3 regions of the Sinorhizobium sp. NG07B genome follow, and region 2 is predicted to be linked to each of the others. Evidence: riboswitches for the same ligand, from Rfam matches in the RefSeq annotation. Region 2 holds a riboswitch; each other region holds the start of a gene.
What was found. Region 2 has a riboswitch for thiamine pyrophosphate ahead of thiD (bifunctional hydroxymethylpyrimidine kinase/phosphomethylpyrimidine kinase). Riboswitches for the same ligand answer to the same signal wherever they lie in the genome.

Region 1 (7,273 bases), on a different contig from region 2:
GCGCCGTCGAGCGATCTTTCGCTCGGCTCGCCCGCCGCCCAGCTCACCTTGACCCTGCCGTCGCCGATCAGCGGCCTGGCACGGACAAGAAACGAAGGATTGGCCCATTCGTCGGCATTCCAGGATTCGGCGGAGATCGAGTCGCACCCCGCGGCGATCATGTCGGCCAACGCGGTCTTGCCTGACCCACGGGCGCCAATGATCGCCACCAAACCTGGGTTCAGTGGGATGATCGGCGTGGTCACCCACGGCGCGTTGAGGATTTCAATCTGCGCGATGACCTGCGAAGGCGTGGCCGATGCGGGCGGTTCGGCGCCAACGTGCGCCCGACCGCCCGGGTCAATGCAGGCCTGGCGCAGCGCGTCGAACTCAAGCGCACCCTTGATCCAAGAGAAGCGATCGCCAAACGGGGTGGCGACGTCCTCCAGTTTGTGGGCGTCGCTGCCGTGCAAGCAGGGCTTCAATCCGCCGTATCGGGCACGAATCTCCGCCGGCCCCAGATCTCGCTTACCGAGCCAGAATTCACGCTGCGCTTCGCTGCTCGCGAAAATCACATCCGCACATCCCTCGATCTCGCGCCGCAGGGTCTGATCGGCGGCCTCGCGTACGCCCGAGGTTCCGTCATTTGCCCCGCCCGCAACGGCGAACAGGATGTTTTTCTTCGCCCAGCCGCTCTCGGAAAACACTTCGCGCAGCTTCTGGAAATTCACCTTGAACTGGTTGGCCCCGTAGGACAGTGCCGCACGATCATCTGTGATGGTCGGGTCGGCTTTTTTACCGAGGCGAATGAGGTCGTCCCTGGTGCAGTCGAAACGATCTTGCATGACGTTGAACTGCAACCGCGAAAGCAGCCGCCGCAGCTCCTCGATATGGTTTGGGTCTTCAGGGCTCACGAAGAGATGCAGATTGACGAATCCACCCTTGGCCGTCGCCACATCCAGTCTAAGTTCGACATTGGGGAAGACGAGCTTAGCGCGCGCCAGACGGCCGTTTGCCCGGTGACGCAGCACCTCCTCATAGGTGTCAGTCACATAGTAGTCGGTAACCGCGATCGCCTCGATCACAGGTGTCGCCTGCTCGAGTGCGGTTAAGTAGTCCTCCCATGCCGTTGGCCCGCTGAACTGATTGTTCATTGCCGTTCCAGGCGCATGGATATGCGGTTCCCATCGCCGCCACTCAGATCCCCGACTTAGCATGCCCCCCAACTTTCCTTCTTACTTCAACACACTTGTAGCGTGCTCCGCTCCTCGCGGCGACTTCACGTCCATGACCTCGCCGCGACTTCCGACCAGAGCAATTTCGATCCCAGCCAAAGCGCACCGCGGCGCAAGGCGCTCTGCAAGACGCAACGTGCTGGCCGTCAACGGCACCACCGCGACTTGCCGCCCCTGCGTCGGCGTTGCCATGAGCATGCCAACCGTCTCACAGAGACCCTTGTAGAGCCGCGAAACCTGGCCGGGATGCTTCGTGTTGATGATGCCGCCTTTGCATTCAGCAGAGATGATGAGGTTTCTGACCTCGGTGACGACATCACCGAGCCCCGATCTTGGATTCACGGTGATCGTCTGTCCGGCGGAATTCTCATACGTGCCGCCATAGGCCGTGGTGCCGATTGTGGAGACCTTCCGAAACTGCCGGCGCTCCAGCCAACCAGCGAAGTCGAACTGCTTGCCGTGCTCGCCGTCTGGGTGAATGCGCACATGCTGCGCGCCCTCCGTGCGAAGGAGATGCATCGCGTACGCAATCATCACTGCGCCCTCATACAGATGCTGCTCATGGTCGCCATCGGCTTTGCCGACGCGATTCGGAGGCGGTGCAAGCACCGTCACCAGATCCTCAAAGTCCACAGCCCACCTCCTATCGCATCACCCGCGAAACTATCCGACACCCATTGACAGGTCAATAGAACCGGTCATATTTGACCGGTAAAGGAGACCCTGTCATGTATGCCTACAATCCCGATAAATTCGCGTCGCTCTATGAGACCGAGCTGGGACAACGCATCTGGGCGTTCCTCACGCAGCCCGAGAACGTCGCACGGCTGGAGACAGCCTCGCAGTTGAGCAAGCCCGCGGTGGAAGGCATCGAGGAGCAGCTCCTTGAGGAGTTCCGCGAGGATATTCTCGCCGATCGCGTCAAGCAGATGGTCGGCCACATGGTTCGCCAAATCCTGGAGCAGCGCGACTGGGTGCTAGATCAGACCGACGTAAAGGTGCAGTCCGTGCCGTTCAGCAAGGCCGCGCGCTATCGTCGCCCCGACTGGATCACTTTCTACGCTTTCCGCAACAGCAGCGATCCGCGTGATGTCGTCATCACCGATCGTCGTCAGAATGCGCCGCTCCCGTCCGACGCGCGCTGGTCCTACTACGCTACCTTTGCCAGCCCGTTGAAGGCGGCCGTGGCCTTTGGCGTACGCGATATCCGCAAGCTTCGCACGCATGTGCATGCTCATGGCTTCCAGCGACTCCGCATCGAACGAATGCTCCGCCGCGCCTGATTTCGATGACCGATCCATCGCACATCGAGCTAACCGATCGTAACCAGCCGCTGCTAGTCGCCTGGCCGACGCCGGGCAATCCGGGAGGTTTTCTCCAGTTCGAGAAGGCCGCTGATTGGCGGCACTTCGGCGATGGGCTCGGCATCGACCCGCGGATTCCGGATATCGTTCGCGCGAAATTCCAACGTGCGCAAACGCTCTACCTGTTGGGCTAGGCGGATTTCAGTGTGGTGAAAGCGGGCGAACTCGCCGCCTTGATCGCCTTGGAGTTGGCACTGATGGATCGATACGGTGGGTACATCTCGAAGGGGAAACGAACCTTCGCGACGCTCCTCAAACATAGGGTCGCCTCTGGTGGTCTGACGGACGCCCAGATCCCTTTGGTGGCGCGCTGCGGCGGAACTGTCGTAGGTCAGTTGACGGGCGAAATCCGTCCAACCCTCGCCGAGCGTCGAAACACGCTCGCACATGGCGAACCTTTCGAAGTCCTGCCAACTGGCGGTCTCCTCGAGCTCGTACGAGACCTCATCAATTTCGCGTACCGGCACTATATCGCCGAGGCAGAGAATTTGCGCGTGCTGACCACGTCGGCGGGACGAAGCTGATGGCAGCAAGTCCGTCGATGATCGCAGCGGTCGAAGCCCTTTGGCGCGTTCCGCGACCGGGCCCGGACAACCTGCTGGCCGCTCCTGCCTTTGTCGCGCTGAGTGAGGTGTGCCAAGCCGACTATGGTGGCGGGAAGCCCACATTCGCCCTCAGCACCGCGCTGCGCTCGCTCGGGCTGCCGTGTCATCTCCCGGCAGACAGGGCCGGCCTAAGCCTGGACCCTGTGACCGCAGCGCACGCGATCGATGAGACCTACAGGCGCAAGACGACCTTGCGACGGCATATGTGCCCACTCGATCTGGCTGACGATCTCCCGGCGATGAATTTCGGTAGCGCGCGCGTCGCGCAATTCAGCACCGACGAGCTGACGAATCTGTTCGACGCGCCACGGCTTGCCCGGAACTTTCACAACCAGCCCTTTGAAGCACGGCGCCTGGCGCAATTTCACTGGCTGGTTGTCGAAGAAGAGATCGAAATCGATGCTCGACCAGAGGCCCGCAGCTCGCCCTTCATGTACATCAACTTCGACCGGGACTTCGGCGAGATTGATCCGCATCTTGGCCGCTTCCCGCCGGCAGTCGAAGCCGCGCTCTTCTTCCTGCTGCTCGCGCCGTGGGAACGGTGGTCGACGATGCAGGAAGTCGACTGGAGGGGCTTTCGCGTGCCCTGGATCCATACAGTGGACGACGACCTTTTCATCAGGCCGTCACCGCCACCGAGCGCCGATAGCCTGACCCTCGAGCCTTGGATCGTCCAGGACAATTGGGGCGAGGACGTCGAACTCGAACGGCCGACCGCGTTGCGACTTGAGGACGAGGCCCAGTCGGGGCTGGCCCTCTTTACGGACAGCGCATGGAGGCAGCTCGAATCTGCGCGGTCGTCCGCTCTTTTTGAGACACCAATCGCCCACTTTCTCGTTCGCGGCTTCCTCGCGGACGGCATGGACGAGGTCATGGCGCACATGACGGCAATCGAGGCTGCCGTCGGCCTGGAGATGGACCACAAGAAGTGGCTTCGTCCCAAGCCTGATCCTCACAAAAAGGTCTCATCCGCAACCGAGCGTATCGCGGCACGGGTCGCCGCTATTTTGAACGACCGCGCAAGTGTGCAGGCGTATAAGGACCTTTTCGAGCTGCGCAGCGCCTTCGTCCACGGACGTGCCGGTCTCCAAAAAGTATCGACCGCGCAACGTGTCATGGCGCGAGGCTTGGCACGCGGCGTTGCGAGCGGGCTGGTCGATGTCGCCTTGAGGGGAGCCCGGCCGCGCACGGACGCACTGGGCGATCTCCTCGATCAGGGCGTGCAGTATCTGTAGGCACTTTGGCAGAACGGACAGATCGGCGATGGTCATGGAAAACGAGTCTCTGCTGATCAAGCCCGTCAGCCAGCGGCAATTTCGAGCTGTACCCTTTCGCTCGAAGGAGGTCCAAATTTCGAGCCGTCGACGATCTTCGCTGCTGTGGGTTTTGCTTTACCGTTTCAAACCGAAAATTTTCTTATGTCCGTTGGGTTTAGACGTTAAACGCCGGACGATTTTCCGCTAACGATTTCAGCGCGTCCCTTTTTGCTAGGCCATTGCAACATCGAACATCAACGGCAACCTAGGCAGTTTGCAACCAGCGGCCGTCCAGGAGCGTTCGTTCTGGAACCCGGGCGTGCCAGCGCGGCCCAAAGCCACGGGGTCGGCCGCCGCTTCCGGTGCAATTTCCTATAGGACCCGGGCTTTAAAGCGCCCTCCCCCGCATCGCGCTGAAACCGTAAGGTGAAAATCGAGTGGCGGAATTTCAGCTTAGCGCTGCAATTGAAATCGGTAAGTAAAAGCCACACCCAATCTGCCCCACGTACCCCGGCTCTCGCGCCGCTCGACTGAATTCGCAAAAGATTAACCATATGAATTAGCGTCGGAATCCCACGAAACGGAAGCTAACTTGGCCTATCTTTCCGTCATTCGGACACCCAATTCGGCTCCCCATCACTATCGATAGTATTCAGATATCGATAGTGCGACGGAATGCCCGCACGTCGCACTCGGTTCCTAACCTCCTCTAAACAGTCTTGACGCCGCGGCGATAACAGTGACTATTGGCGTCCATTCACCAGGGGGGTCCCGGCAAGGGGCTGAGATACTGCTAGAGCGCGCAGTGACCCGTTGAACCTGATCCAGTTCATACTGGCGTAGGGACGGTGCAGACGCTTGATGCCAGGATTCCGTATTCCCGCGATCCATCGGCGATGCGTCTTTTCATCCTTCCGGCTTCAGAACTGGGTCTCCAACGCGAAAACTTTGGAGCCTCAAGATGAATGTTTTCAAGCCTCTCGCAGCACCCTCGGTCACGCAGGGGCCGCTTCCGGCCTCCCGCAAGGTCTACAAGCCGGGCGAGATCCATGCCGGCATCCGCGTGCCGATGCGGGAGATCGCGCTGCATCCGACCTCCGGCGAGCCGCCGGTCACCGTCTATGATGCCTCCGGCCCCTATACCCTCGAGGGCGCCGATATCCATATCGACGAGGGCCTGCCGCGGCTGCGCCGCGACTGGATTCTGGCGCGCGGCGATGTCGAAAGCTATGAGGGCCGAACCGTCAAGGCGGAGGACAACGGCTTTGCATCTGGCGAGCGGCTGACGCCGGAATTCCCCGTCCGCCACCGGCCGCTGAGGGCCAAGCCCGGTCAGGCGATCACCCAGCTTGCCTATGCGCGCGCCGGCATCATCACGCCGGAAATGGAGTTCATCGCCATACGCGAAAACCTCGGCCGCAAGGCCGCCAAGGAGGCGCTCGCCCGCGACGGCGAGAGTTTCGGCGCCGCGGTTCCCGATTTTGTCACCCCGGATTTCGTCCGCCAGGAGGTCGCCAGCGGCCGGGCGATCATCCCCGCCAACATCAACCATCCAGAATCGGAACCGATGATCATCGGCCGCAATTTCCTGGTAAAGATCAACGCCAATATCGGCAACTCCGCCGTCACCTCGTCTATGGCAGAAGAGGTCGAGAAGATGGTCTGGGCAACCCGCTGGGGCGCCGATACGGTCATGGACCTTTCGACCGGCCGCAACATCCACAACATCCGCGAATGGATCATCCGCAATTCGCCGGTACCGATCGGCACGGTGCCGCTCTATCAGGCGCTGGAGAAGGTCGGCGGCATCGCCGAGGATCTCAGTTGGGCGGTCTTCCGCGACACGCTGATCGAGCAGGCCGAGCAGGGTGTCGACTATTTCACCATCCATGCCGGCGTGCGGCTCCACTATATCCCGCTCACCGTCGATCGCGTCACCGGCATCGTCTCGCGCGGCGGCTCGATCATGGCCAAGTGGTGCCTGCACCACCACCGCGAAAGCTTCCTCTACGAACATTTCGAGGAAATCTGCGACATCTGCCGCGCCTATGACGTCTCCTTCTCGCTCGGCGACGGCCTGCGTCCCGGCTCGATCGCCGACGCCAATGACGCGGCGCAGTTCGCGGAACTCGAAACGCTCGGTGAGCTGACGAAGATCGCCTGGGCGAAGGATTGCCAAGTGATGATCGAGGGCCCCGGCCACGTGCCGATGCACAAGATCAAGGAGAACATGGACAAGCAGCTCAAAACCTGCGGCGAGGCCCCCTTCTATACGCTCGGGCCGCTGACGACCGACATCGCGCCCGGCTACGACCACATCACCTCAGGCATCGGCGCGGCGATGATTGGCTGGTTCGGCACCGCCATGCTCTGCTACGTCACGCCGAAGGAGCATTTGGGCCTGCCGGACCGCAACGACGTCAAGGTCGGCGTCATCACCTACAAGATCGCCGCGCACGCCGCCGACCTTGCCAAGGGCCATCCGGCCGCCCGCATCCGCGACGACGCGCTGTCGCGAGCCCGTTTCGAATTCCGCTGGGAAGATCAGTTCAACCTGTCGCTCGATCCGGAAACCGCCCGCAATTTCCACGACGAAACCTTGCCGAAGGAGGCACACAAGGTCGCGCATTTCTGCTCCATGTGCGGCCCGAAATTCTGCTCGATGCGGATTTCCCACGACATCCGCGCCGAGGCGCAGAAGGAGGGGCTCGAGGCCATGGCGGCGAAGTATCGCGAGGGCGGCGACCTCTACATGCCGGTCGGCGAAGGCGCAGCCACGACCGCCGGAGAATGAGATGCACGTGTTGATCAAGGGGGCTGGCGTCGCCGGCCTC
Region 2 (7,273 bases):
CCTTGAGCATCGTGCCCCGCGAGGAACAATCGGACGGCTTTATCGATCTCGACCGTCTGCTGGCCGTCGTCGTCCGCCGGGCAAGGCTCGTTGCAGCGTTCGTGGTGCTCTTCATCCTGCTCGGGGCCGCCTATCTGCTGTTCGCGACCCCCTATTACACCTCGCTGACGCAGATCCTCCTCGACGACAACCTGTCGAAATATGCCGAGGAAGAACCGGTGCCGACCAACAGCCAGATGCTCGACACGCAGATCGCCAGCGCGGTCGAGATCCTAAAGTCCGGGGAGCTGGCGCTGCGGGTGGTCGACAAGCTCAACCTTTCGGAGAACGATACCATCGTCAATCCGCCCCGTTCGCCGGCCGCCGTCGTCAAGGACTGGCTGAAGACGGCGACCGGCCTGTTCTCGGGCGGGCCGGGCGTTTCGGAGGAAGCGGCGCGCAATGGCCGCCGGCTGAAAGCCTCGGCAATCTTGCAGCAGTCGCTCTATGTCGAACGCGTCGGCCGCAGTTCGGTGATTGCGCTTTCCTTCCGATCGAGCGATCAGCAGCTTGCCGCCGGTGTCGTCAGGACCTATGCTGAAGCCTATCTGACCGACCAGCTGAACGCCAATTTCGAAGCGACGGAACGGGCTTCGGTCTGGCTGCAGGAGCGGCTTGACGATCTCAGGCAGCGCTCGCAGGCGGCCGCCCTCGAGGTCGAGCAGTTCCGCAGCGAGAACGGCCTGACCGCGGCGCGCGGCGAACTGATGTCCGAACAGCAGCTCGCCGATCTCAACAGTCAGCTGATCGTCGCGCAGGCGGATACGGCCAGTGCCTCGGCGCGCTACGAACAGTTCAAGTCGATCATCGACCAGGGGCCGGAGGCCGCCGTCAACAATGCCACCATATCCCCCAAGGAGGGTGACAATTCGGTGATCCGGGACCTGCGCACCCGCTATCTCGGCATCGGCAAGCGGGAGCAGGAGGTGGCGCAGAATTTCGGCGAGGACCATCCGCAGGCGGTTTCGCTTCGGGCCGAGAAGGAGGACATCGGCCGGCAGATCTATCAGGAACTGCAGCAGCTGACGGCAAGCTACAAGAACGAGTTCGAAGTCGCCCGCTCGCGCGAGGCCTCGCTGCGCAAGAGCATCGAGGGGATCGCCGGCAAGAATTCCGACGCCAGCAAGTCGCTGGTGCAGTTGCGCGTCCTCGAGCAGAAGGCCGCGGCGCTGAAGACGCTCTACGAATCCTATCTCGGCCGCTACGAACAGGCAACGCAGCAACAGTCCTTCCCGATCGCCAAGGCGCGCGTCATTTCCGAAGCCGGCGTCCCGACGGCGCCGTCGAGCCCGAAGAAGACCATGACCTTGGCGCTTTCGGCCGTGCTCGGCCTGATGTTCGGCGGCGCCTATGCCGCATTCCTCGAATTCCGCGAAAGAACCTTCCGGCTTGAAGGCGAGGTGCGCTCCATGCTCGGCCACCGATCGCTCGGCTACGTTCCGCTGATCGGCTCGCGGACGAAGAAAACAACGCAGCTCGTGCGTGCCCGTTTCGGATCGGACCGACAACCACACGACCCTTCGGAGGGCGCCACGCCATTCCAACGCCTTTCGCGGATCGTGCTCGATGCGCCGCGCTCCGCCTTCGCGGAGACATTCCGGAATGCCAAGCTCGCCTGCGACCATATGCTGCCCGGAAACGAGAGCCGCGTCATCGCGATCGTCTCGGCCCTTCCGGACGAGGGCAAGTCGATCGTCGCGGCCAATTTCGCGGCGCTGCTGGCCTCGAGCGGCAAGCGGACACTGTTGATCGATGCCGACATCCGCAAGCCCGGTCTCACCCAGATGATCACGCCGGCTCCGCGCACGGGGCTGGTCGAGACGCTGACGGGAGAAGCGACCTGGCCCGCCGGCATCAAGGTGGATCAGCGTACAAAGCTCGCGATCCTGCCGGCCGGCGGCGGAGCGTCGGATCGCAGGCATCAGAGCAACGAACTGCTCGCCTCCCAGGCGATGGCGGGGCTCATCGAGAATGCCCGCAATTCCTTCGACTACGTCGTCGTCGATCTCGCCGCGCTTGCTCCCGTGGTCGACGCGAAGGCCTTCACGCCGCTCGCGGACGGCGTCCTCTTCGTGGTAGAATGGGGCCGCACGCCCTCGAGGCTCGTTCGGGACCTCTTGAATTCCGAGCCGCAGATCGATGCAAAGGTCCTGGGCGTGATCCTCAACAAGACCGACATGGACGAACTCGAGAAATACAGCGACTTCGGCGGTGCGGAGAAATATCGGCACCGCTACGGCAAGTACTATATCGAGGAAGGCGTCACGAGCCGGCACACGGCCGCCTGACCGCGAACTCCTGCGCGGTGCTATAGGCGGCCCTGAATGGGTTCGCCTATAGCTGCTGCAATTGCCGGTGGGCGTGGCGGCAATCCCGCCTAATATGAATCCGCCTCAGCGCCCCCACCATTCGTGGAAATGGTGGACCGGTCCCCGGCCCCCTCCGACCTTCAGCCGGTCGGCGGCGGAAATCGCCGCGTGCAGATAGGCCTTCGCGGCGCCCACCGCCTCGGCGAGCGGCTGTCCCTTGGCAAGACCGGCGGCGATGGCGGCCGAAAGCGTGCAGCCGGTCCCGTGATCGTTGCGTGTTTCGATGCGCCGCGCCGGGAAGCGGACGAGCCGATCGCCGTCGAAGAAGAGGTCGGTCGCGTCGCTGCCTCTCCGATGCCCTCCCTTGATCAACACCGAGCGGGCGCCCGACGTCATGAGGGCCTCGGCCTGGCGGGTCATCTCGGCGTCGTCCTCTGCAACCGGGCGGCCGGTGAGAAGTGCCGCCTCCGGCAGATTGGGTGTGACGACGATGGCCAAGGGTAGAAGCTCATGCGTGAGCGCGGCCATCGCATCCGGCTGCAACAACGGATCGCCGGAGGTTGCGACCATGACCGGGTCGACAACCGCGCGCCTCTCGAAGCGGCGCAAGCCTTCGGCGATGGCGATGATCGTTTCCCGGCGCGAGACCATACCGATCTTGATCGACTTCACGTCGAGATCGGAAAAAAGCGCGTCTATCTGCGCTGCGACAATCTCCGGCGAGACGTCCTCGACGGCGGTGACGCCCTTCGTATTCTGCGCGGTAATCGCCGTCACGACGCTGGCGCCGTAGACGCCGAGGGCCGAAAAAGTCTTGATATCCGCCTGGATACCGGCCCCGCCGCCCGAATCCGATCCGGCAATGGTGAGCGCGATCGGCGGCACGGGCGCATGAGGCTGCATTGGTCGATCTCCTGGTGAAAAAATCACGGAGACCCAGGTGAAGGCGAAGACGTGGCGGAGGGTAGCCTCTTTCCGTTCCTACGCCGGCATGACCCGGATCAGGTTCAAGGGTCCGGCTCACCGCCGTCTCAGCGCCGCTCGGCGCTCCCCTCGGAATGCCGACATTCTATGCGGCAAGCATGCGGCAGTGTCAACGCTGCCACCTGCGAGCGACTGCTTGCGGACCCGCCATCTGCCGATGGAAGATTTTTCTCTGAAGCGGCAGAAACACGCTGCAGACGTTTCTCTTGCGCGTCGCGACGGCGCGTTTCGTCCTCGAAAACTCCGTTGATTGCGCTATTCTTGGGCCCATTCCCGTCGACCCGAAAGGAGCAAGCCATGAGCCTCCGCATCAACGACACCGCCCCCGATTTCACCGCCGAGACGACACAAGGCACCGTCAATTTCCATGAATGGATCGGCGAGGGCTGGGCGGTGCTCTTCTCGCATCCGAAGAATTTCACGCCCGTCTGCACCACCGAACTCGGCGCCATGGCCGGGATCGAAGGCGAGTTTCGCAAGCGCGGCGTCAAGATCATCGGCATTTCGGTCGATCCCGTCGACAGCCACGCCAAGTGGAAGAACGACATCAAGGTCGCGACCGGCTTCGACGTCGAATATCCGCTGATCGGCGACCGGGATCTGAAGGTGGCCAAGCTCTACGACATGCTGCCCGCCGGCGTCGGCGACACGTCCGAGGGCCGCACGCCCGCCGACAACGCCACCGTGCGCTCGGTCTATGTCATCGGACCCGACAAGAAGATCAAGCTGATCCTCACCTATCCGATGACCACCGGCCGCAACTTCAACGAGATCCTGCGCGCCATCGATTCCATCCAGCTCACCGCCAAGCATCAGGTCGCAACGCCGGCAAACTGGAAGCAGGGCGAAGATGTCATCATCACGGCCGCAGTATCGAACGAGGACGCCATCCAGCGCTTCGGCTCCTTCGACACCGTTCTTCCCTATCTCAGGAAGACGAAGCAGCCGACGGCATGAGGCCCTGGGCAGCGCGTAACGACCAACAGCCGCGAAGGGCTCCGTTTAGCCTTTCGCGGCTTCGATAGTCCTCCCCAACTCAATCCGCTTTCACTGCGCTGACGATTTCCGCCAGGACGCGATGCAACGCGTCGCGGTAGCCGTTGCGCGCCGACGGGCCGCTCTCCTCGGAGGTCATGACCACGGTGAGCTTCAGCGCCGGGACGATGTAGAGCATCTGGCCGCCATAGCCCCAGGCGAAATGGACCGTCTCGCCGCCGATCCGGCGGGTGAACCAGCCATAGCCATAGGCGTCGCCGGAGAAATAGGAGTTCGTGTGGGGCTGCCACGAAAGATCGATCCAGTCCGCCGGAACGATCTGCCGTCCGTCGGACGCCCGGCCGCCCTTGCGGTATAGTTCTCCGAAGGCAAGCAACGATCTTGCGCTCATCGCCATCTGATTACCGCCGAGATAAATGCCCTGGGGATCGCGTTCCCAGGCACCGATCCTGAAACCCTGAAGCGGACCGAGCCAATCGCGCGCGAGCGCGAGCGTCGACTTGCCGCCGGCCTTGGTGAGGATCGCCGAAAGCAGGTGCGTCGAGGCTGTCGAATAGAGCATCCGGCCGCCAGGCTCGTCGGCGAAAGGCTGCGAGAGCGCGAAGCGAACCCAATTGCGGCTCGATACCCAACGGCCGTAATTCGGCCCCGACAGCCGGCCAAGTCCGGCCTGCATGGAAAGCAGGTTGCCGATGGTGATATCATTGATCCGCGGATCCGCCGGCGAGGGCAGATCCTCCTTCAGCAGCGGTGCGATCTTCTGTTCAGGACCGTCCAGGAGGCCCTTGTCGATCGCGATCCCGACCAGGGCCGATATGATCGACTTCGACGCGGACTTGATATTGGTCGATTCGCCCGGAGAGTGGCCGCGATAGCCCTGCTCGGCGATTGTCTCACCGTCACGCGCGACTATGACGGTCTTCAGCGGCTTCAGCTCTTCCCGATCGGCAAGCCCCTTCACCAGATCGGGAACGGCAGGAGACTCCGCGGCTGCGCTGGAGGCAAGCGGCAGCAAGAGCAATAGAACGACGGCCAGAGATCTGATCATCGGCTCGACCTAGGGCGAACGGGCGCCGAAGTCATTACCTTCACCTAAAACTCACGACGAAGTGAATCCGTGCTCCGTCTCCCGCACCGGTCGTGGCAGTATTAAGGACGATCCATGACAAACCGGCGGATGAGCTACGGCACGTGGAAATTTCGATGCGGCCTAAGCCTCGTCGAACTTCTCGTGGCCTGACCCAGGATCCAGTATCCCGACGCCTTGATCCAGCGCGGCGGATAACCCCGCTCTTCGAGCATCTCTTAACATCCTGGGAAGAGAGAACTCCCCCGTCCGATCTAGAACTTCCGATCTCAAGGGCGGCTGAAGATTACCGCGAATTAACTGTTCCCTGCGGAAGCGAGGACGGTAGGATTCCAGTCTTAGGAGCAGCATCGAACTTCAGGGGACTCTGCCACTTCGCGCGGCACTCCGCACAACATTTGAGCAGCAGTAGGAGGCGGCGGCGTCACTCGAAGGGAAGGAATCGGAAATTTCAATCTTCCTACTTGTAAGCCGCCGTCTTGTTGCATAAGCGCGCGCTAACAAAACCGGGAGGAGACGTCAGCGACTTTGCGTGGCTCGCACGCCTTGGCCCGTCTATTCGATCAAGTCGCTCGCGGGACTGCGGCGGGTGTCAGAGCAATGGACCCATAAGGTGCTAAAGCCCGTCGCGTTCAAACGTATTCACGCGGCGCGCTTTAGGTCTTTGTTTTTGTGCATGTCGTCATCCCAAAACCGCTGCACAGTTTTGGGCGACATGCATTAGAAACGCGGCCGGGCGCAACGGGAGGATGCGCCGGGTCGAGATGTCTTGATTTCTCATCGGGAAACTGACGATGCAAGGGCAAAGGCAGGGAATGAAACTCTCATATCTGGGCAGCGACGCCGAAGAGCTGTCCGAAGTTCTGACGCGCTGCATCGGGCCTGTCCGGGTGCAAAGGCCGCTGAAAACGGACCTCTCCTACAGCTATGAGTTCGCCGCCGCCGGACGGGTCGCCTTCAGCCGCGTGATTTCGCGGGGCACTCTTAGCATCGGACAGAAGGACGAGGTGCCTAAGCTGCTGATATTGCTTCCCCTGCACGGCTCCGCCTGCGTGAAGATAGGACGGAGCGAGAATCTGATTTCCAAGCCGGGCGAAGCTGCGATCCTCGACGGCAACAGACTGTCGGAACTGCAGATCGAGGGAAGCCGCAGCCACCTTTCCTTCGTCATAGACCAGGAAGATATTTTCCAGCGCCTCCGTGGCTCCCTGGAACGGCCGGTCTACGGCTCGCTCGACTTCACCCCCCAACTCGACCTCGCAGCCGGGGCGGGCCAGATCATCTTCAGGCTGTCGCAGATCATGGCCACCTGCCTCGGCGCGGACGGCGGGATGCGTGATATGCCCGAAACGCTTTCCCATCTCTCAGGAAGCATCGTCAACCTGCTTGTCGATACGGTGCCGCATCGGTTCTCCACCGCCTTGAATCAGGGCGAGTGGCTGCCGTCACCGAGGCACGTCAAGCGTGCAGTCGATTTCATGCACGCCAATCTCGACAGGCCGATGTCGATGACCGAGATCGCGGAGGCGGCCGGTATCGGCGTTCGGTCCCTGCAGGAGGGCTTCAAGTGCTTCAAGGGCACGACGCCGATCAGCTACCTCGCCCAGCTTCGCCTGCAAGCGGTCCATCGGGATCTCTTGAAAGCCGGCCAAAGGGTTTCAGTGGCGAAAATCGCCCGCAAATGGGGCTTCAGGCATATGGGTCGCTTCGCGACCGAATACCGCAAATGCTACGGGTGCCCGCCTTCGGAATCGCGAAGGGGTCGGCCCCTTCACTTGGATTCGGGTGATTGAAAAATGCGCGGCGGCGCCGCACGGGCCACGACCGACTGCTGATGAGACAGAAAAACGCAGCCGCC
Region 3 (7,273 bases), on a different contig from region 2:
CTCGTGTCGCCCGGCCGCACCGTCACCACCCTGATGCGCAGCGGCTTCAGGGATTGGACTTCGGCCGTAGACATGCGGCGGAAGGAGCTGCGCAACTGGCTCGCGGTCGCTTCAAGCGCGGTCGATCCCTTCGGAACCGCGGTCAGGAAGCGATAGATGCGGTCGCCGAGCCGGATGACGGTGACGTCGAAATCCCAGCGATCGGCGGAGGCACGCGCCGTCGCAGCCTCAAGGCCGCTGACGGAAACGGGACGAATGGTGTCGGGCTGCAGGCCGGTCACCCAGCCGCTGGCAATGTAGTCGGTCAAGTTGCGGCGGGCGTTGTCGGAAATGCCGTCGAAGCGGATGGCGACCTCGCCCGGACCCGTCGCCAGCACGGCTTCGGCCTTGTTGTCGATCTGGAAACCCTGGGGCACGTCGAAGCGTATGCCGAGCTGGCCGTGCAGGAAGGTCTGGCCGCGGACATAGCCTTCCTCCGGGCTGTCGCCATAGAGCAGCCCGTCAATGCCGGCGAGATAGTAATCCCGGCCGCGGTCGCCGCTCGTTCCTTCTGGGCCGAAGGCGCGCGCATGCCGGCGCGCCAGTTCGACGCGCTGCGGCGCGTTCGGGTGGCTCGACAGGAAGTCGAGGCTCTGGTCCGCTTCGGGATCGACCGCGGTGAAGCGGCTATAGGCAGCCATCGAATCGAGGAAGCGCGCGGCGGCGTAGGGATCGTAGCCGGCTTCGCCGAGCATCCTAACACCGATCACGTCGGCCTGCAGTTCCTGGTTGCGCGAGAAAGCCGCAAGCCGCAGCTTGCCGCGGGCGAGCGCCTGCTTGCCGGCAAGATTGGAGGACAGCACTTCGGAGACGACGCGGCTGGCGATCACCTCCGCCTCTTCGCGCTGCTGGCGCTGGATGCCGTGATTGGCGGTGACGTGCGCCATTTCGTGCGAAAGCACGGCGGCGACTTCCGAGGCGTCGTCGGCAAGCGCCAGCAAGCCGCGCGTGACGTAGAGATAGCCGCCCGGCAGCGCAAAGGCGTTGATTGCCGGGGAATTGAGGATGGTGATGCGGTAGGACTGCTGCGGGTTTTCCGAAACCGCCGTCAGCGCGCCGGTGATGCGGGCGACGAGCCGTTCGGTCTTGGCGTCCTTGTACTCGCCGCCGTAGCTCGCGACGATGCGCGGATGCTCGCGCGCGCCGAGCTGGGCGCGCGGATCGTTCTTCTGCACCTCCTCGACAATCTGCGGATTGGAGGAGGGTGAGACGGCGGGCTCGTAAGTCTGCTCGATGATCGACTGGCAGGCGGAAAGAAGGCTGAATGAAGACAGCGCAACCAAGGCGCGCAAAACCATGCCGGCATGCCGCGTCGGAAACCAGTCTCTTGTGACTGTCTGCCTTGCCATTCCTCAGCCCGTTCCATCCGCCGATGGCGCCTCTCGCCCTCGACGAAAAATCCTACTTTTTCAGCCGCATAACGCCGCCGGCGCCGGGTTTCTCAGCCATAACTCTGCTGTATCGATTTAACCGGCGCCTGCCTAGCTGATCCCAGTAGAAATAGTTGCCCCGTGGTATCACAGCAACGGATGCGCGAGTAACCTGCGCATCCGACCGGACGTTCCGCGCGTCGCATAGCGGGGCGGTCAAATTGTGGCGAAACGCGCATTGTCCAAAGATACTGCCGTAGTGCCCCGACCAATGGCTCATTCCTTCACCGGATCTCGTCATTGCCAAGAAAGCGGTTGATCGCTGCCAGGTCCCGCCTTGCAAGAAACCGATTGAGGGGGTCGTGAGCGACGATACGCCCGTCGTCGAGGAAAAGCACGCTGTCGGCGAGGCTCTTCACGTCATCGGGATGATGCGTGATCATCAGGATGGTGTTGGCTTCCTCGCGGTGAAGGTCGCTTAGAAGTTCGCGCATCTCGGCGCGCATTCCCGGGTCGAGCGCGGCGAAGGGTTCGTCGAGCAGCAGCAGCGGCCGATGCCGCACCAGCGCGCGGGCGAGCGCCACCCGCTGCCGCTCGCCGCCGGAAAGCGTCGGCGGCAGCCTTCTGCCGAAGCCGGCGAGCCCGACCCGCGCCAGCGCATCCTCGATCCTGTCGTGATCGGGCGGGCCGAGCCTCAGCGAGGGGCTGATTCCAAGGCCGACATTGGTCGCGACGTCGAGATGGGCGAAGAGATTGTTATCCTGGAAGATGACGGACACGGGCCGTTCTGCCGGAATGCGGTCGGCCATGTCGTCGCCGAGGATCCGTACATTGCCAGATTCCGGTGTTTCGAAGCCGGCGATGACACTGAAAAGCGTCGATTTTCCGGAGCCGGAGGGGCCGACGACGGCGGCGAACTGCCCGGCCGGAACCGCGCAGTCGAAGGCCAGGGCTGCCGTTTCAAAGCGGACCCTCACGTCATTGAGGGACAAGGCAAGCGAACTCATGCGGCTCGTCCTTCCGCCGCCTTCTCTCCCGCCGTGCCGAGCACGGTCAGAGCGAGGCAGATGAGCCCCAGCATCAAGGCAATGCCGGCGGCGTCGGCGGTACGGTAGCTGCCCATCCGGCTATAGAGCAGCCAAGGTAGGGTCGCGAGATCCTGCGAACCGAAGAGGGCAACGGCGCCGAGATCGCCGAGCGACAGCGCGAGCCCGAAGGAGAGCGCCATCAGGAGCGGCTTGCGTAGCGCCGGCCAATCGATCCATCGCAGGCGATGGAAGCCGCGGATGCCGAGGCTGGCGGCAAGGCGCTCCGTTCGCGCGGCATGGGTCGCCATGGCCGGGGCCAGGACCCGGTGGACGAAGGGAAGCGCCATCAGCGCATTGATCGCGATCACGACGAAGGGAGCGAAACGCGCAACATCGCCGAAGGGGCGCAGGAGGAGGAACCAGCCGGCGCCGAGCACGACGGGCGGCGCGAGCAGGATGAAGGAAGTGGTGGCACCGATCGTGCCGGCAAACAGACGGGCGGGCATACCGCGGCGGCGCCTTCCGAGGAGCAGCCGTTGCGCCCGGATCATCAGACCGGCCATCGCGACCGAAATGGCGGCGGAGGGAAGGGCGATGGCGGCGCTGGTGATTAGCGCCCGACGGAATGCCGGCTCGCTGACGAGGCGGGCGAGATCGGCCTGCAATCCCGACGCTGCGATGGCGATGAAGGGCAAGCCGACGAAGACGAGGGCGAGCGCCAGCCAGATGCCGTCGGCAAGGCGCGAAAGGCCACTCAGGCCGTCGAACCGCCGTGCTGCCCGCCCGCTCGTCTGGCCTTCTTCGGGGGGCGGAGCGAGAAATCTTAGGGCGATCAGCAGCGCGCCCGTCAGCGCGACCTGAAGGCCGGAAAGGGCGATCGCCCGGGGCGGGTCGAAATCGAAGCGCAGCGCCTGGTAGATCGCCACCTCGATCGTGCTCTGGGCCGGGCCGCCGCCGAGCGTCAGCACCAGCGTGAAGCTGGTGGCGCAGAGCATGAAGACGAGGCCGGCAATGCCCGGCAGCAATCCCCGGATCGCCGGCCATTCGATGAAGCGGAAGATCGCTAACGACCCCATGCCGAGATTGGCGGAGCTGCGCCAATATTCGCCGGGAATGCGCTCGAGTCCGGCAAGCATCAGCCGGGCGGCAAGCGGCATGTTGAAGAAGACATGGGCAAGCAGGATGCCGAACAGGCCATAGACGCTGATCGGCTGCTGGCCCATTGCCGAGAGAACGTGGTTCAGAATGCCCTGCCGGCCCCAGACCTCGATCAGGCCGAGCGCCGCGACGAGCGCCGGCAGGCCGAGCGGCAGGGCCATCAGCCGCAGCATCCAGATCCGGCAGGGGAAGGACGCCTGCCGTGCCAATGCGCGTGCCACGGGAATGGCGAAGAGGATCGACAGGGCCGTCGAGAGGCCCGCCTGCAGCAGCGTGAAGCGCGTGACGCGCCAGATATAGGCGTTGAACAGGCCGTCGGCGTTGCTCTCGCCCGTCTGCGTGATGAGGGCCATTCCCGCCATGCCGACAAAAAGCAGGATGCCGCCGAGGCAGAAAGCCGCGGCGGCGATCGTCATCCTGCTCTCGGTGCTGTCGAACAAGCCGGCCTCAGTTCTCGCTCATCGCCGCCAGCCATTCGTCGATCCAGGCCTTGCGGTTGGCCGCGACCTCCTCCGAGGGCAGCAGCAAGGTCTTTTCGGGATTGACGAGTTTGCCAAAGGCTTCCGGCAGCGGCTCCTTGGTGGTGCCGACCGGCATCATCCAGTTGGTGGTCGGAATGATCGACTGGAATTCCGGACCGGTCATGAAGGCCAGGAACTGGCGGGCGAGTTCCGGTTCCTTGGCGTTCTTCGTCGCGCCGGCCACTTCGATCTGGATGTAGTGACCCTCGGCGAAGGCTGCTGCCTGATAGCGATCCGTGTTTTCCGCCACCATGTGATAGGCGGGGGAGGTGGTGTAGGAAAGCACCATCGGTGCCTCGCCCTTGGTGAACAGGCCATAGGCTTCCGACCAGCCGGGGGTCACCGTCAGCACGCGATCCTTGAGCTTGGCCCAGGCCTCGCCGGCCTTGTCGCCATAGACCGATTTCACCCAGAGCAGCAGGCCGAGGCCGGGCGTCGAGGTGCGCGGGTCTTCGATGACGATCTTTTGCGCAGGATCGCCCTCGACCAGCTCCTTGAGGCTCTTCGGCGGGCTCTTCAGGGTCGCGGTGTCGTAGACCACGGCGAAGTGGCCGAAGTCATAGGGCACGAAGGTATCGTCGGAAAAATCGCCGGGAACCTTGAGGCCTTTTGTGTCGAGGCCGTGCGGGGCGAAATAGCCGGTGGCCTTGGCCTCGGCGACGAGGTTGGTATCGAGGCCGAGAACGATGTCGGCCTTCGAACCCTCGCCTTCCAGCTTCAACCGCGTCAGGAGCTCGACGCCGTCGGCAACGCCGACATAATTCACCTTGCAGTCGCAGGTCTTGCCGAAGGTTTCGGCGACCTTGGCGCCAGGACCCCATTCGGTGATGAAGCTCTCATAGGTGTAGATCGTCAGCGTCTTTTCGGCAGCTGCGGCGCTCGCGGAAAATGCTGCGATGGCCACGGTGGCGATAGCCAGCCGGCCAAGGATCTTGCGATGGAGTGAACTGGACATCTGGGCACTTCTCCCTGTTGTTGATGTTGCACGGGAAAAGCGCGTATCGGTCCGATCGCTTCTAATCCCTCCGCCGGTACGAGCCGGATCAGGTTCCGCGGGTTGGCTCGAAGCCTCTCAGCCATTGAATCCGCGAGCGGTTCCAGGCACCCCGTTAGAGCAACCAAGATTTAGCTTCGGGCGGCAGCCAAGGCAAGCGGAGTTTCGGCCGGAGCATTGGCCCTTGGCGCTGCCTGCGCTATTAAGAGGCCTGAAGCCTGCAAGGCTTTGAAATTCAAACAACGGCGGCGGCGTTTTGTTCGCCAAGCGAGGCCATTTCATGCCGGATATGCTCGTTCGCCTCTATGCTTTGCCCGAGGATCGCGCGTCCCGGCTCGGCCCCGACGTTGCCATTCGGCGCGCCCTGGCGCCCGAGCGCAGGATCGTCGTCTCCTGGATCGAGGAGCGCTTCGGCACCCTTTGGGCGGGCGAGGCGGAAGCGGCCTTCTCCTCGACGCCGACGCGGATCCATCTCGCGCTCTGCAAGGGCGAGCTTGCCGGCTTTGCCTGCCATGACGTGACGGCGCTCGGCTTCTTCGGTCCGACGGGCGTCGACAAAACATTGCGCGGCCGCGGCATCGGCGAGGCTTTGCTCTTCGAGAGCCTCTCCGCCATGCGCGCCGCCGGCTATGCCTATGCGATCATCGGCGGCGTCGGCCCGGCCGAATTTTACGCGCGCGCCGTCGGCGCGGTGGAGATTCCCGATTCGACGCCCGGCCTCTATGCCGACATGCTGTTGCCAGAGGAAAGCGGAAGTTGATCCAAGCAGTCCTGTTTGGCCAAACGGCCTGAAGAGGCGTTCTACCCTTTTCCTTCGCTGCCGCTTTGCGCTATGGGCTTCTGCCATGACCCGATCGACCTTCACCATTCTTCTCGGCGGCGCGCTCAGCTTGACGGAGCGGCTGACGGCGCAGCTTTCCGGCAGCCGGTTCATCGCGGCGGACGGCGGCATGCGCCACGCGAAGACCCTCGGCATCGTCCCGGATCTCTGGGTCGGCGATTTCGATTCGACCGACGAAACGCTGCTGGCGGCATTCGCCCAAGTCCCGCGGGAAAACTATCCCGCCGCCAAGAACGCCACCGATGGCGAGATCGCGGTCGAGGCCGCGCTTGCGCGCGGTGCGACCACGCTGATCTTCGCCGGCGCGCTCGGCGGCACACGCAGCGACCATGCCTTCCTGCATCTCTTGCAACTCGCGGCGCTTGCGGAAGAGGGCCACGATGCGTTCATGACCTCGGGCGAGGAGGAGGCCTATCCGCTGATGCCGGGCACCCGTGAGATCGACCTGCCGAAGGGCAGCCTGTTTTCGGTCCTCGGATTCACCGAGCTTTCCGGACTGTCGATCGAAAACGTCCGCTATCCGCTCGACGGCTTCGCGCTTTCCTTCGGATCGTCCCGGACCATTTCCAACGTCGCGGAAGGTCCGGTCCGCTTCTTCCTGAAATCCGGCCGGGCCGTGGTCCTCGCCCGCCCCTACGATCTTTCCGGAGCCTGACGCCTTGGCGCCCCCCATCCTCAAGCTTGACGACATCTTCCTGACCTTCGGCGGCACGCCGCTTCTCGCCGGCGCCAATCTGCAGGTCGAGCCCGGCGACCGCATCTGCCTCGTCGGCCGAAACGGATCCGGCAAGTCGACGCTGATGAAAATCGCCGCGGGCCTCGCCGAGGCGCAGTCCGGAGAGGTTTTCCGGCACCCGTCGGTGACAATCCGCTATCTGCACCAGGCGCCGGATTTCGACGGCTTCGATACGGTGCAGGCCTATGCGGAGGCGGGGCTGGGACCCGGCGACGATCACTACCGCGTCACTTACCTGTTGCAGCATCTGGGGCTGACCGGCGAGGAAGACCCGAAGCGCCTCTCCGGCGGCGAGGCGCGGCGCGCCGCGCTTGCCCGTGTGCTCGCGCCGGAGCCCGATATCCTGCTTCTCGACGAGCCGACCAACCATCTCGACCTGCCGACGATCGAGTGGCTCGAAGACGAGCTCAGCCGCAGCCGCTCGGCACTCGTCTTGATCTCGCACGACCGGCGCTTTCTCGAAAAAGTCTCGACCGCCACCGTCTGGCTCGATCGCGGCCAGTCGCGCCGGCTCAACCGCGGCTTCGCCCATTTCGAAGCCTGGCGCGACGAGGTACTGGAGGCGGAGGAGCTCGAACAGCACAAG

Region 1: linked by a shared signal. The riboswitch ahead of thiC (phosphomethylpyrimidine synthase ThiC) and the one ahead of thiD (bifunctional hydroxymethylpyrimidine kinase/phosphomethylpyrimidine kinase) in region 2 are both predicted to bind thiamine pyrophosphate.
Region 3: linked by a shared signal. The riboswitch ahead of thiB (thiamine ABC transporter substrate binding subunit) and the one ahead of thiD (bifunctional hydroxymethylpyrimidine kinase/phosphomethylpyrimidine kinase) in region 2 are both predicted to bind thiamine pyrophosphate.

What each region holds. Positions count from the first base shown of each region.
Region 1 covers NZ_NWTD01000013.1:50,071-57,343, reverse strand. The annotation lists gene CO664_RS26340 (TrlF family AAA-like ATPase) at 1-1,196, opposite strand, end outside; gene CO664_RS26335 (hypothetical protein) at 1,215-1,847, opposite strand; gene CO664_RS26330 (hypothetical protein) at 1,943-2,497, shown strand; gene CO664_RS30880 (hypothetical protein) at 2,551-3,045, opposite strand; gene CO664_RS26320 (hypothetical protein) at 3,120-4,418, shown strand; TPP riboswitch at 5,192-5,303, shown strand; gene thiC (phosphomethylpyrimidine synthase ThiC) at 5,401-7,233, shown strand; gene thiO (glycine oxidase ThiO) at 7,235-7,273, shown strand, end outside.
Region 2 covers NZ_NWTD01000003.1:715,554-722,826, forward strand. The annotation lists gene CO664_RS13225 (polysaccharide biosynthesis tyrosine autokinase) at 1-2,327, shown strand, start outside; gene thiD (bifunctional hydroxymethylpyrimidine kinase/phosphomethylpyrimidine kinase) at 2,433-3,233, opposite strand; TPP riboswitch at 3,310-3,412, opposite strand; gene CO664_RS13235 (peroxiredoxin) at 3,630-4,289, shown strand; gene CO664_RS13240 (serine hydrolase) at 4,369-5,376, opposite strand; gene CO664_RS13250 (AraC family transcriptional regulator) at 6,231-7,208, shown strand.
Region 3 covers NZ_NWTD01000005.1:225,882-233,154, reverse strand. The annotation lists gene CO664_RS19015 (M48 family metalloprotease) at 1-1,388, opposite strand, end outside; gene CO664_RS19010 (ATP-binding cassette domain-containing protein) at 1,694-2,416, opposite strand; gene thiP (thiamine/thiamine pyrophosphate ABC transporter permease ThiP) at 2,413-4,035, opposite strand; gene thiB (thiamine ABC transporter substrate binding subunit) at 4,043-5,071, opposite strand; TPP riboswitch at 5,120-5,235, opposite strand; gene CO664_RS18995 (GNAT family N-acetyltransferase) at 5,391-5,870, shown strand; gene CO664_RS18990 (thiamine diphosphokinase) at 5,956-6,606, shown strand; gene CO664_RS18985 (ABC-F family ATP-binding cassette domain-containing protein) at 6,611-7,273, shown strand, end outside.